One region of the Streptomyces sp. NPDC101178 genome, then DNA from elsewhere that is predicted to be linked to it. Evidence: riboswitches for the same ligand, from Rfam matches in the RefSeq annotation. Region 1 holds a riboswitch; each other region holds the start of a gene.
The links. A riboswitch is a leader RNA that binds a small molecule or an ion and turns the genes downstream of it on or off. The one in region 1 is predicted to bind cyclic di-AMP.
Positions count from the first base shown of each region.

Region 1 (4,068 bases):
ACGACCGGGCGCGGACGGGGCGGCGGAGTTCAGGCCGCCGCCCGGCCTGCCCGGCTCAGGCCACCGCTCAGCTCGCCGCCGCCCGGCCGAACCCGCTGCGCAGCAGGGCGAGCAGTGTCGCCGCCGCCGCGGTGGCCCGGTCGCCGCGGTGGACCACGGAGATCGTCCGGCGGAAGTCCGGAGGCTCCAGCCGCCGGACCGCCAGCGGCGTGGCCGACAGCGACGCGACCATCTCCGGCACCACCGCCACCCCGAGCCCCGCGCTGACCAGCGCGCACACCAGCGCGTAGCCGGGCGACTCGCAGACCACCGCCGGTGCGGCGCCCGCCGCCGCCAGCGCGCTCTCCACCCCGCGCCGGGGCGGATGCGCCGGAGCGCTGCTGATCAGCGGCCGTCCCGCCAGCTCGGCGACCGGCAGCCGCCCGGTCCCCTCGGCGAGCCGGTGCCCGACCGAGGTCGCCAGCACCAGCTCCTCGACCAGCAGCGGCTCGACGGTGACCCCGGCCGGCGGCGGGTCGGCCACCGCCGGCTCGTACGTATGGGTCAGCGCCAGGTCCACCTCGCCCGCGGTGACCGCCGCGACGCCGCCCGGCGGCTCGTACTCGGCCACGGCCAGCTCCACCTCCGGATGGGCCCGCCGGAACGCGCTCAGGACCGGCGGCAGCAGATGCACCCCGGCCGTCGTGAACGTCCCGACCCGCAGCCTGCCGCCGGACAGCCCGGCCAGCTGCGCCAGCTCGTGCCGGGCCCGGTCCAGTTCGTCCAGCACCCGCCGCGCCCGGCCCGCCAGCAGCTCACCGGCGGCCGTCAGCCGTGCGCCGCGGTGGTGGCGCACCAGCAGCGCCGCGCCGGCCTCCCGCTCCAGCTTGGCCAGCTGCTGGGAGAGCGCGGGCGCGGTGTAGCCCAGGTGGGCGGCGGCCCGGGTGATCGATCCGGTCTCGGCGACCGCCACCAGCGCGGTGAGCCGCGTCGGGTCGTACATGAAGCGTTCCTTTAGGCAGACCCAGAAGATTGCAAGTACACGCTAAAGGCTCCGCCGGTCCAGGCTGGCCCCATGGACGCACAACTGATCGCCTTCACCGGGGTCGCCGCCGGAATGGTCGCGCTGCCCGGAGCCGACTTCACCGTCGTCGTACGCAACGCCCTGGCCTCGCGCACCGCCGGTCTGGCCACCGCACTCGGCGTCGCCGGAGGACTGCTCGTCCACACCGCGCTCGCCGTGGCGGGGCTCGCGGCGGTGCTGGTGACGATGCCGGTGCTGTTCCGCACGGTCCAGCTGCTCGGCGGCGCGTACGTGCTCCACCTCGGAATCAGCGCGCTGTACGCGATGCGGCGCCGGGTCGCCGAGGAGCGCCGTGCGCCGGACCAGGCACCGCCCCGGGGGCCCGAGGCGTCCGGTGGCGAACCGGAACAGCCGGTACGTGAGGGGTTCGGGCGCGCGCTGCGGCAGGGGTTCCTGACCAACGCGCTCAACCCCAAGGCGCCGGTCCTCTTCCTCAGCCTGCTGCCGCAGTTCGTCCCGGACGGGCAGCCGCCGCTCCCCAGGACCCTGCTGCTCGCCGCCCTCGTCGTCGCTCTCGCCCTCGTCTGGTTCTCGGCGCTCGCCCTGCTGGTGGACCGGCTGGGACGGTGGCTGCGCCGGCCGCGTACCGCCCGGGCGATCGAGGGCGGCAGCGGCGTGGCGCTCACCGGACTGGGCCTGGCGCTGGTGGCCGGGCCTCTCCTGCGCTGAGGAAGGGGGAGCCGGGGCCCTTGCGGGCGGCACCGAGAGGTGCGCCGGTGTGCCGCCCGCAAGCGAAGAGCGTCCGGTCGGTGGGTCAGCGGACCCTTCCGTACCAGACGCTCTTGGACCAGATTTTCGCCTTGCGCACCACGTCCCCGGATTTGGGGGAGTGCCAGATCTTGTTCTCTCCGGCGTAGATCCCCACGTGGTACACGTTGCGCCCGGAATGGAAGAAGACCAGATCGCCCTGTTTACGCTGTGACTTCGGGATATGGCGGGTCTTGTTGTACTGCTGCTGTGCGGTGCGGGGAAGTTTCTTCCCGGCCTTCTTGAACGAGTAGACCGTCAGCCCCGAGCAGTCGAACCGGCTGGGACCCGCGGCTCCGTACTTGTAGGGAGCCCCCTTCTTCGACGCGGCGATCTTGAGCGCCTTCGTCGAATGGGTGGCGGCCTCGGCGTCGTCGACGAGGCCGGGCGCCAGCATCGCCGACGTCACGGCGAAGGTGAGTACGGAAGCCGTACCGACCCGGGCGAACAGAGACGGGACATGAACCTGCGCAGACATGCGCAACCCTTCGTCAGCCGCCTGTGAAGGATGACCTGTCGGGTTCGGGCTGGCGAAGTTGCCCGGCCGCGTGCTGCGGCTTCACCCCGAGGGCTTCCCGGTCTCCCGGTCGGCCCGTTGTGCTCGGGTCCTCCACTCCTGCCGATCCACTCCTGTCGACCAGTCATCCGGGAGGCGGCAGGACTCGGCGTCCACCCGGACCGCCCCGCCGCGGCGGCGGGGGCTTGTCGTCCCAGGGATCTTGACTCACCAAGTGCCGGATTTCCGAGCCCAAACAGTGATTTGTGAGTCTCCTCACCACTGATCCATTCAGGTGGGCAGGGGCGGTTCGCGCCCGTCGCCGAGCCCGGCGCACACCCTCGTACCAGCGACGAAAGGGTGGATTTCGAGTACGGGCCGCGCGTCGAGCGCAAGTTGGGAGGTCGCTCGCGCGGGTGATCGCCTACGCCGAACGAGCGAGGGAATTCGGTCGCGGGGTTGGGCGTGTCGCACGCCGGGACGACCGGCCCGCTCCCGTAGTGGGCTCCCGGCGCGCGCAGCGGCTCAGTTCGGGGCCGGCGGCATGGCGACCCGGCCCGCCCGCCGCTCGCCGTCCAGCACCCGCAGGGCCCGCGCGAGCGTCGCCGCGTGGATCTGCCGCTCACCCCGTTCGTGCATCAGCGCCAGTGCGTCGCGCAGGGCCGCCGCCCGGGAGGCCAGGGCCTGGGCGGCCCGCAGGGCGCTGTAGGTGTCGCTGCCGCGCGCCGGGTTGATGCGGCCCACCTGGTCGAGAACCGCCAGGTAGCAGTCGATCAGCTCGCCCTCGGCGCGGGTCAGTGCGGGCAGGGGCGGGAACTCCGTCGGTTCCATAGGCGGTTCACCTCGCGTCGTGGGGCGGCTGGGAGAGTGTGCGGCTCTCCACGACGTGGTCCACCAGCCCGTAGGCGCGAGCGGCCTCCGCGTCGAAGATGGTGTCGCGCTCGATGTCGGCGGTGACCAGCTCGGCGGTCCGGCCCGTGTGACGGACCAGCATGTCCGTGAACAGCTCTCGGGTGCGTACCAGTTCGCGCGCGTGGATCTCCAGGTCGGACGGCTGGCCCCGCAACGGCTCGGCCAGTGCGGGCTGTTGAATGACTACCCGCGCTCCGGGCAGGGCATGTCGCCGCCCCGGAGCCCCGGCCGCCAGAAGAGCGGCCGCATAGGAGCCGGCCTGCCCCAGGCAGAAGGTCTCCACCTCGCACGTCAGAAAGCGCATCGTGTCGTAGACCGCCGCCATCGCCCCGAACGAGCCGCCGGGGCAGTTGATGTAGAGCGACAGCGGCCGGTCCGGCTCGGCGTGCTCCAGGTGCATGAGCTGCGCGATCAGGTCGCTCGCCGCGGTGTCGTCGATCGGACTCCCGAGGAAGACGATCCGCTCGGACAGGAGCTTGGAGTACGGGTCCTGGGTCCGGGTCCCGGTCGCGGTGCGCTCGGTGAACTCGGGCAGTACGTAACGGGCATCGGGTCGGATCATGGCGGAGCCCCTCTCCTTTGTGCCTGACGGAACGCAGGCGCGGCGCAGGTCCGTCCTGCGCTCACGCCCTGTCAAAAATGTACAGGACGTACAGAAAAGGGGAAGGGTTGACGCGCTCGCCGGATCGAGGAGAGGGGCGGTGGGCGCCTGTTCGTCTATTCGCAGCCGACTCCGTCACCGTCGCGGTCGAGGTGGGAGGCGTACCCGGGGTCGCCCCTCCGGATGGGAGCGGCGCCCGCAGCGCGGACGGCGGTGCAGTTCTTGTAGTACGTGGATCCCCCGCCCGAG
Region 1 is NZ_JBIWOZ010000013.1:128,013-132,080, forward strand. It holds gene ACIRR8_RS29845 (ATP-binding protein) at 1-1, shown strand, start outside; gene ACIRR8_RS29850 (LysR family transcriptional regulator) at 68-982, opposite strand; gene ACIRR8_RS29855 (LysE family translocator) at 1,055-1,732, shown strand; gene ACIRR8_RS29860 (C40 family peptidase) at 1,818-2,288, opposite strand; cyclic di-AMP (ydaO/yuaA leader) riboswitch at 2,292-2,478, opposite strand; gene ACIRR8_RS29865 (hypothetical protein) at 2,832-3,137, opposite strand; gene ACIRR8_RS29870 (ATP-dependent Clp protease proteolytic subunit) at 3,145-3,780, opposite strand; gene ACIRR8_RS29875 (excalibur calcium-binding domain-containing protein) at 3,936-4,068, opposite strand, start outside.

Region 2 (4,068 bases), on a different contig from region 1:
CAGCGGCGGCGGTCTGCTGTGGGACTTCGGCCGGACGCTGGTCAAGCAGGCGGTGGCCAACCGCTGATCTTTTGCCTCCTGGGCAAGTTATTTGCCCCGGAGGAAAGTTCCTGGCCCAATGGACACATGAACCCTCCGGACGAAGGGGCGGCCGACGAGCTCCCCGCCGTCGCTCCCCGCCTGCGCGACCTGCGCCGAGGCCGTGGCCTCACCCTGGAGACCGCCGCCCAGCGGGCCGGACTCTCCCCGGCCCACCTCTCCCGGCTGGAGACCGGCCGCCGGCAGCCCTCGCTGCCCATGCTGCTCGGCCTCGCCCGCATCTACGGTACGACGGTCTCCGAGCTGCTCGGCGAGAAGCCGCCCGAACGCGAGGCGGTCGTCCGCGGCGGCGCGTTCGAGGGGGCCGAGGCCGACGGCTGGATGTACCGCCGGGCCGGCGGCTCGGGCCGCGCCATGCAGGCGCTGCGGGTCCGTGTCCCGTACGGCGCCCAGGGCGATCTGGTGCGGGTGCATCCCGGGGAGGAGTGGCTGTACGTCCTCGGCGGGCGGCTGCGGGTCGCGCTCGGGGAGACCGTGCACGATCTGGACCCGGGCGACAGCGCCCACTTCGACTCGCTCACCCCGCACCGGATCGCGGCCTTGGACCGGGGCGGGGCGGAGCTGCTCTTCGTCCACTCCCTGCTCCAGAGCCCCGCGGCCGAGCTCTGCCTCGGCAGCGCGCTCCACCCGCGATGACCCCGGCGCCCTGCTCACCGCCGCGCCCTTCCGTACCACCGGAGCCTTCGTACCCACCGGCCGCGAGGCCGGCAGAGAGGACCGTCATGTCCGATTCCGAGCACTACGACCCGCTGACCCCGAGGCGCCCGAAGGTCACCAAGGACACGCAGGAGCGTCGGATGCCGCGCGGCCTGGTGATCCGGCTCTTCGCCTACCTGGTGGTCGGCCACGTGATCGCGGCCTTCCTCTACCTGCTCTTCGTGGTGGCGGGCGCCGAATAACTGCTCAGCCCCGGTCGAGCAGGCGCTCGCGGAGTCGCTCCCGGGTCTCCGGGGAGACCTTCAGGCCCTCCGCCAGATAGCGGTCCGTCGTGCCCCAGGTCTCGTCGATGGCCGTGAACGCCGCTTCGAGGTAGGAGGCCTGCGCGCCGAAGAGCGGATTGAGCAGCTCCATCACCTCGGGGGACATCCCGGTCTCGGACATGTCCGTTCGCTTCACCTTGTACCGGCGGTGCGGGTCGTTGGACTTGAGGTAGTCCGCCTCGATCGCCTCGCGCTCGACGCCCACCGCGAGCAGCGAGACCGCGATCGACAGGCCCGCCCGGTCCTTGCCGGCCGCGCAGTGCATCAGGGCCGGCACGCTGTCCTCCGCCAGCGCGTGCAGGACGCGGCTGTGCTCGGCGGTGCGGTCGACGATGGTCGAGCGGTACATGGTGATCATGCGCTCGCTGCCCTTGCCGTCGGCCAGGATCGACCGCAGCTGCTCGATGTTCCCGTCCCGCACCAGCCGCCAGAACTCGGCGCCGTCGGCCGGGTCGGAGAGCGGAATGCTGACATTGCGGACACCGGCCAGCTCGATGTCGTACCCGTCGAGCTGATGGTCGGCGGAGTTGCGGAAGTCGAAGACGGTGTGCAGCCCGAGCCCGCCGAGGAAGAGCGCGTCCTCGGCGGTGGCGTGCGCCAGGTGGCCGCTGCGGTAGAGCCGGCCGAAGGCGGTGTGCCGCCCGTCCGTGGTGGGAAGCCCGCCCACGTCACGGAAGTTGCGGACTCCGGTCAGTGCGGTCTCGGTCGGCGGGACCTGCGGCACCTGCTGCGTCACGGTGGCTCCTGGAATCTCTGGCGTCGGCGCGGCTCTCCGGCGAGGGCGCTCCTGTGACGATACGACATCGGTTCACCAGGCAACCATCGGCTGGCTGACGGTGCGTCAGGGGTCCCGCCGGGGGCATGTCCGTATTGGTGCATTTCGCAGAACATGCCCCGCTAATGGGGGAGATGGGAATCCGCGGGTGAGCGGGATCATATCCGTGACGGACGGTGGCGGTGGCTCCGAGGCGTTTTCCCGGTATCCGCAAGGAAAGCCAAGATCCGTAATCCACGGAGTGTGACGGGAAATCCGGATCGAAATTGAATCGATGATTCCGGGGCGGAACCGACGGCTTGTTCCTGTCGTCCCGACTCGTTTACGGTCACCGTCAATCCGGACGGACCGCCTAATCCTGCCGCCGCCCGGAATTCGCACCCACCCACTCACGTGTGGCAGGAGCGGGGGAACCAGGTAAGCCGCCGGCCCGGAGCGATCCGGACCGGCTCGGGGTGAAGTCGCCATCCGGCGGCCGGGCATCTCCAGCCCGAACCCGACAGCTCACCTCGCAGGCGCCGGAGAGGAACTTCCCCATGCCCGCAAAGGGTAAGCACCGCCGTCCCAAGTCCGGCCCGATCCACCGCGGCGTCCTCGCCGCGGGCACCGGCGGCGCCGTACTCGCCCTCCCGCTGTTCGGCGCCACCGGCGCCCACGCCGCGGAGAAGGCGGCCCCCGCCGTCAAGCCCGCCGCCGCCTCGGTCGCCGCCCAGGCCGCTCCGCAGGCCGCGCCCGCCACGGCGAAGACCACCGCGAAGACGTACGCCGTCGTCTCCGGCGACTACCTCGCCAAGATCGCCTCCGAGCACCAGGTCAAGGGCGGCTGGCAGAAGCTGTACCAGGACAACCGCTCGACCGTCGGTGAGAACCCGAGCCTGATCTTCCCGGGCATGAAGCTGACCCTCGGCGCCAAGGCCACCGGCTCCGCCGCGCCTTCGGAGGCCAAGAAGTCCGCTCCGGCCCCCAAGGCCGCCGCGCCGAAGAAGGCCGCCCCGAAGAAGGCCGCGCCGGCCCCGAAGGCGGACACCATCTCGGCCGACGAGTCCGACGCCGCCGCCGAGTCCGGTGCCGCCACGCAGACCGGCTCCTCCGAGGCCACCGGCTCCGGCTGGACCGCGCCGCTCGACAACGCCAACGTCACCACCCAGTACCGCGCTTCCGGCGCCAGCTGGTCCAGCGGCTACCACACCGGCTCGGACTTCCAGGCCTCCTCCGGCACCCCCGTCAAGGCCATCGGCCCGGGCACCGTGGTCTCGGCCGGCTGGAGCGGTTCGTACGGCAACGAGGTCGTCATCCAGCACGAGGACGGCATGTACTCCCAGTACGCCCACCAGTCCTCGCTGAGCGTCTCCGCCGGCCAGACCGTCACCGGCGGCCAGCAGATCGGCCTCTCCGGCTCCACCGGAAACTCCACCGGCCCGCACCTCCACTTCGAGGTCCGCACCGGCCCCGGCTACGGCTCCGACGTCGACCCGGTCGCCTACCTGCGGCAGCACGGCGTCTCCCTCTGACCCGAGGGCGAGAAGAAGTGAACGAGGGGCGGTGCGCGGCGGCGCACCGCCCCTCCACTTATTCCGGCTTTACCCAAATCTGACCAGGTGGTCTATGTCACCACCCGTCAACCCCTTATTACGGTCGCGTAGGTCACATTGAACGGTGCAGGATATGGGCTTGTGGCAGACGATTCGAGAACCCAGCAGCAGAACATCATCGGGTCGTACGCGGCGATCGGGGATAGTTTCACCGAGGGCGTCGGCGACCCTGGACCCGACGGCACCTTCGTCGGCTGGGCGGACCGGTTCGCGGTGCTCCTCGCCGACCGGCTCCCGGCCCCCGACGCGGCGACGAACCCGGACGACGAGACCCGGCACGGCAATTTCCGTTACGCCAATCTCGCCGTGCGCGGACGCCTCCTCGACCAGATCGTCGCGGAGCAGATCCCCCGCGCCAAGGAACTCGCCCCCGACCTGGTCAGCTTCTGCGCGGGCGGCAACGACATCATCCGGCCCGGCGCCGACCCCGACGACCTGGCCGAGCGGTTCGAGCGGGCCGTCGCCGACCTGACCGGGGCCGTCGGCACCGTCATGGTCACCACCGGGTTCGACACCCGTGGCGTTCCGGTGCTGCGCCACATGCGCGGCAAGATCGCCACGTACAACGTGCATCTGAGGGCCATCGCCGACCGCTACCGGTGCCCCGTGCTCGACCTGTGGT
Region 2 is NZ_JBIWOZ010000004.1:565,243-569,310, reverse strand. It holds gene ACIRR8_RS14875 (aspartate aminotransferase family protein) at 1-67, shown strand, start outside; gene ACIRR8_RS14870 (helix-turn-helix domain-containing protein) at 127-735, shown strand; gene ACIRR8_RS14865 (DUF6126 family protein) at 822-998, shown strand; gene ACIRR8_RS14860 (tyrosine-protein phosphatase) at 1,003-1,815, opposite strand; cyclic di-AMP (ydaO/yuaA leader) riboswitch at 2,227-2,387, shown strand; gene ACIRR8_RS14855 (LysM peptidoglycan-binding domain-containing M23 family metallopeptidase) at 2,391-3,365, shown strand; gene ACIRR8_RS14850 (SGNH/GDSL hydrolase family protein) at 3,528-4,068, shown strand, end outside.
Region 2: it holds a riboswitch for cyclic di-AMP, as region 1 does, so the genes downstream of both, ACIRR8_RS14855 (LysM peptidoglycan-binding domain-containing M23 family metallopeptidase) here and ACIRR8_RS29860 (C40 family peptidase) in region 1, are expected to answer to the same signal.

Region 3 (4,068 bases), on a different contig from region 1:
TCACAGTTCGCCCTGGGCATGCTGCTGATCGACCGTGCCAAGAGCTGGATGAACCGGGCGGCCGAGGCCGGCCACCCCTTGGCGGCGCGGGCGCTGCCCCGGCTGCATGCAGTGACGTACACCCCGCCCGATAGCGTCGAGGAGTGAACCACACCCCCGCCTGCCCCCACACGCCCAGCACGCCGGAAGACGCCCCCGAACTCTTCACCTGGGAGTTCGCCACCGACCCGTATCCCGCCTACGCCTGGCTCCGCGAGCACAGCCCCGTGCACCGGACCGCGCTGCCCAGCGGGGTCGAGGCGTGGCTGGTGACACGGTACGGGGACGCCAAGCAGGCGCTCGCCGACGCGCGGCTCTCCAAGGATCCGGCGAACCACGCCGGGTCCGCGGCCGCCAAGGGGAAGACGGGGATCCCGGGGGAGCGCAAGGCGGAGCTGATGACGCATCTGCTCAACATCGACCCGCCGGACCACACCCGGCTGCGCCGGCTCGTCTCCAAGGCGTTCACCCCACGCCGGATTGCGGAGTTCGCGCCCCGCGTGCAGGAGCTGACGGATCGGCTCATCGACGGCTTCGTCGAGAAGGGAGAGGCGGACCTCATCCACGACTTCGCCTTCCCGCTCCCCATCTACGCCATCTGCGACCTGCTCGGCGTCCCGCGCGAGGACCAGGACGACTTCCGGGACTGGGCGGGCATGATGATCCGCCACGGCGGCGGACCGCGCGGCGGGGTGGCCCGGTCGGTGAAGAAGATGCGCGGCTATCTCGCCGAACTCATCCACCGGAAGAGGGAGAACCCCGGCGACGACCTGATCTCCGGACTCATCCGGGCCAGCGACCACGGCGAGCACCTCACCGAGAACGAGGCCGCGGCGATGGCGTTCATCCTGCTCTTCGCCGGGTTCGAGACGACGGTGAACCTGATCGGGAACGGTACGTACGCCCTGCTCCGCCATCCCGGACAGCGCGCTCGGCTCGAAGAGTCGCTGGCTGCGGGGGAGAGTGCGCTGCTGGCCACCGGGATCGAGGAGTTGCTCCGGTTCGACGGGCCGGTCGAGCTCGCGACCTGGCGGTACGCCACCGAGGCGCTGACGCTCGGCGGGCAGGAGATCGCGGCCGGGGACCCGGTGCTGGTGGTGCTGGCGGCGGCGGACCGGGATCCGGAGCGGTTCGCGGATCCGGAGGCGCTCGACCTCTCACGCAGTGACAATCAGCATCTCGGTTACGGTCACGGCATCCACTACTGCCTGGGAGCACCGCTGGCCCGGCTGGAGGGCCAGGCCGCGGTGGCGACGCTGCTGAAACGCCTTCCTGGCCTGCGACTTGCGGTGGAACCTGACGATTTGCGTTGGCGCGGCGGGCTCATCATGCGCGGACTGCGCACGCTGCCGGTCGAGTTCGAGCCGGGACGGCGCCTTGAGGAAGGTGACACGCTGTCACCTCTGTGACTTTCACGTGATCTGCGCTGCATCGACTTGTGACATGCGTTCGAGTCCCGCTAGGTTCACGGTTCGACGCGTCGGCCGACCGTTCACCGTTGGCCCGTCCGTCACTTGCGTATCAGCTTCACGCACGCGCGTAACAGCTTCATGCTTCTCAGTTCCCGCTTGTCAGTCGCACGGAAGGCAAACTCCATGGGCTCCGCGAACGGCAGACACCGCCGTCCTCGTCAGGCACCCGCCATCGTCGTCGCCGCGGGTGTGACCGGATCGGCCATCGCCATTCCGCTCCTCGGCGCGGCGGGCGCACACGCGGCCGACGCCACCACCTGGGACCGGGTCGCGGAGTGCGAGAGCGGCGGCATGTGGAGTGCCGACCTCGGCAACGGCTACTACGGCGGCCTGCAGTTCTCGCAGGAGACCTGGTCGGCGTACGGCGGCACCGCCTTCGCGGAGCGGGCCGACCTGGCCAGCCGTTCGCAGCAGATCGCGATCGCCGAGAAGGTCCTGGACGACAAGGGCCCGCAGGCGTGGCCGAGCTGCGCGGTGATCTCGGGCCTCGCGGTGGACGGCGGCCTGCCCGGTGTCGACCCCGGCACGGTCCCCTCCGCCGACCCCGTCAGCCCCACCACTCCCACTCCGGACCCGACGACCGCACCGGCGGACGAAGCGGATGAAAAGGGTGGAGCGGAGGATTCCGGCAAGACGGACTCCACCGGCACGACGGGTAAAACCGGCAAGGGGGAGAAGAGGGATGGAGGCGCCACATCCGACCCTGCGGCGAAGCCCTCCACGTCCCCCGCCGCAGGAAAGACCGGAACCCCCGGCTCTCCTGACGCCTCGCAGCCCGCCACCTCCGCCCCCGACGCCTCGAAGGGCGCCGATCGCACGGGCGGCAAGCACCGAGGCGCGCCGGCCCCCGAGGAGGCCGACGCGGTGGGGCAGGAGGACGGCCCGCGCGAGTCAGGCCGGCACGCCTCGCGGGGTGAGGGTGACGCGCGGGACGGCGGCGCGGTCGCCGGCGGCGGCTACACCGTGCAGCCCGGCGACAACCTCTGGGCCATCGCCGACGCGCAGGAACTCCCGCAGGGCTGGACCGGTCTGTACGAGGCCAACAAGGACCTCCTCGGCTCCGACCCGGACCTGATCCTGCCCGGACAGAGCCTGGACCTGGGGCTGGAGCAGGCCGGTCAGCAGGACGGTGAGCAGGAGGGCCAGGCGGGCGCTCCGGAGGGCTCCGAGGCGCCTGCCGCCAACTGATCGAATTCGGGAAAACGCCCCAAAAACGCGGGTAGTTCAGAGGCCTATGTCCACTTATGCGTAAGTGAGACATGGGTCTCTTTGCTGCAACTGGCGCGTTGCGTCCGCCTCCTCGGCGTAGATCGCCTCCGACCTGCGGAAACACTCCGTCAGGGCAGGCAAGTAAGCGCTGATTGAGGCGGTATGTCCATCTTTGAATGTCGGGGTTGCCTGTGTTTACGGTCGGAACCGCTCGCACCGCGGGCCCCGTCGACCGTCACGCCGAATCCTGCCGTCGGTCGAAGGGAACAGACGCGTAAAGCGCCGTAGGCAGGAGCGGGGGACCCAGGTAGGCCGCCGGGTCCGGACGGCCTCGTCGAAGACGGGGACGTACGGGAACGGCTTGGGGTGAAGTCGCGCGCAAGGTCGCGCGACCGGGCAACTCATCAGCCCGAACCCGACAGCTCACCTCGTAGGCGTCGGTGAGGAGATCCGTTCCATGCTGCTGAACAGCAAGGGCAAGCACCGCCGCCCCTCGAAGGCCGTCCGTCTCGCCACCCTCGCGGGTGTCACCGGTGCCGCCGTGGCCGTCCCGCTGATGGGTGCGACCAACGCTTCCGCCGCCTCCGTCGAGACCTGGGACGCCGTCGCCCAGTGCGAGTCCGGCGGCAACTGGTCCATCAACACCGGTAACGGCTACTACGGCGGACTGCAGTTCTCGCAGTCCAGCTGGGCCGCCGCCGGCGGTACGCAGTACGCCTCGCGCGCCGACCTGGCCTCCAAGGACCAGCAGATCGCCACCGCCGAGAAGCTCCTCGACATGCAGGGCCCGGGCGCCTGGGCCTGCGCCGGCGCGGGCGGCCTCACCAACGACGGTGTGGACCCGGGCGTGAACGCCGGCTCCGGCCAGTCCGCGAGCAAGCCCGAGCAGGCACAGCCCGAGCGCAAGGCCGAGCAGCCCACCACGCGCAGCGAGCAGCGCGAGGCTCCGAAGGCCGAGAGCTCCAAGAAGACCGTCACCACGCCGACCGGCGAGAAGGTCCAGAAGGGCGACGGCGAGTACAAGGTCAAGACCGGCGACACCCTGAGCAAGATCGCCGAAAAGGAAGGCGTCAAGGGCGGCTGGAGCAAGCTCTTCAAGCTCAACGACGACATCGTCAAGGAAGCGGACCTGATCTTCCCGGGTCAGCAGCTCCACCTGAAGTAACAGCCGTCTCTCCTCCCCGGAGGGAGGGGGTCCGGCGGCACCCTCCCTCGCTCGGCTCCCCGGCCCGGCGCGCTCTCCCCCCGTGCGCGCCGGGCCGGGATTCTTCCGCGTGAAGGGCGCCGGCGGGCGAGGGGATTCGTTCACCTCTTGTCGCCAGCACTTGTTACCAGCCAGTAGATTTCT
Region 3 is NZ_JBIWOZ010000009.1:92,671-96,738, reverse strand. It holds gene ACIRR8_RS25030 (tetratricopeptide repeat protein) at 1-147, shown strand, start outside; gene ACIRR8_RS25025 (cytochrome P450) at 144-1,448, shown strand; gene ACIRR8_RS25020 (transglycosylase family protein) at 1,635-2,699, shown strand; cyclic di-AMP (ydaO/yuaA leader) riboswitch at 2,991-3,172, shown strand; gene ACIRR8_RS25015 (transglycosylase family protein) at 3,178-3,885, shown strand.
Region 3: it holds a riboswitch for cyclic di-AMP, as region 1 does, so the genes downstream of both, ACIRR8_RS25015 (transglycosylase family protein) here and ACIRR8_RS29860 (C40 family peptidase) in region 1, are expected to answer to the same signal.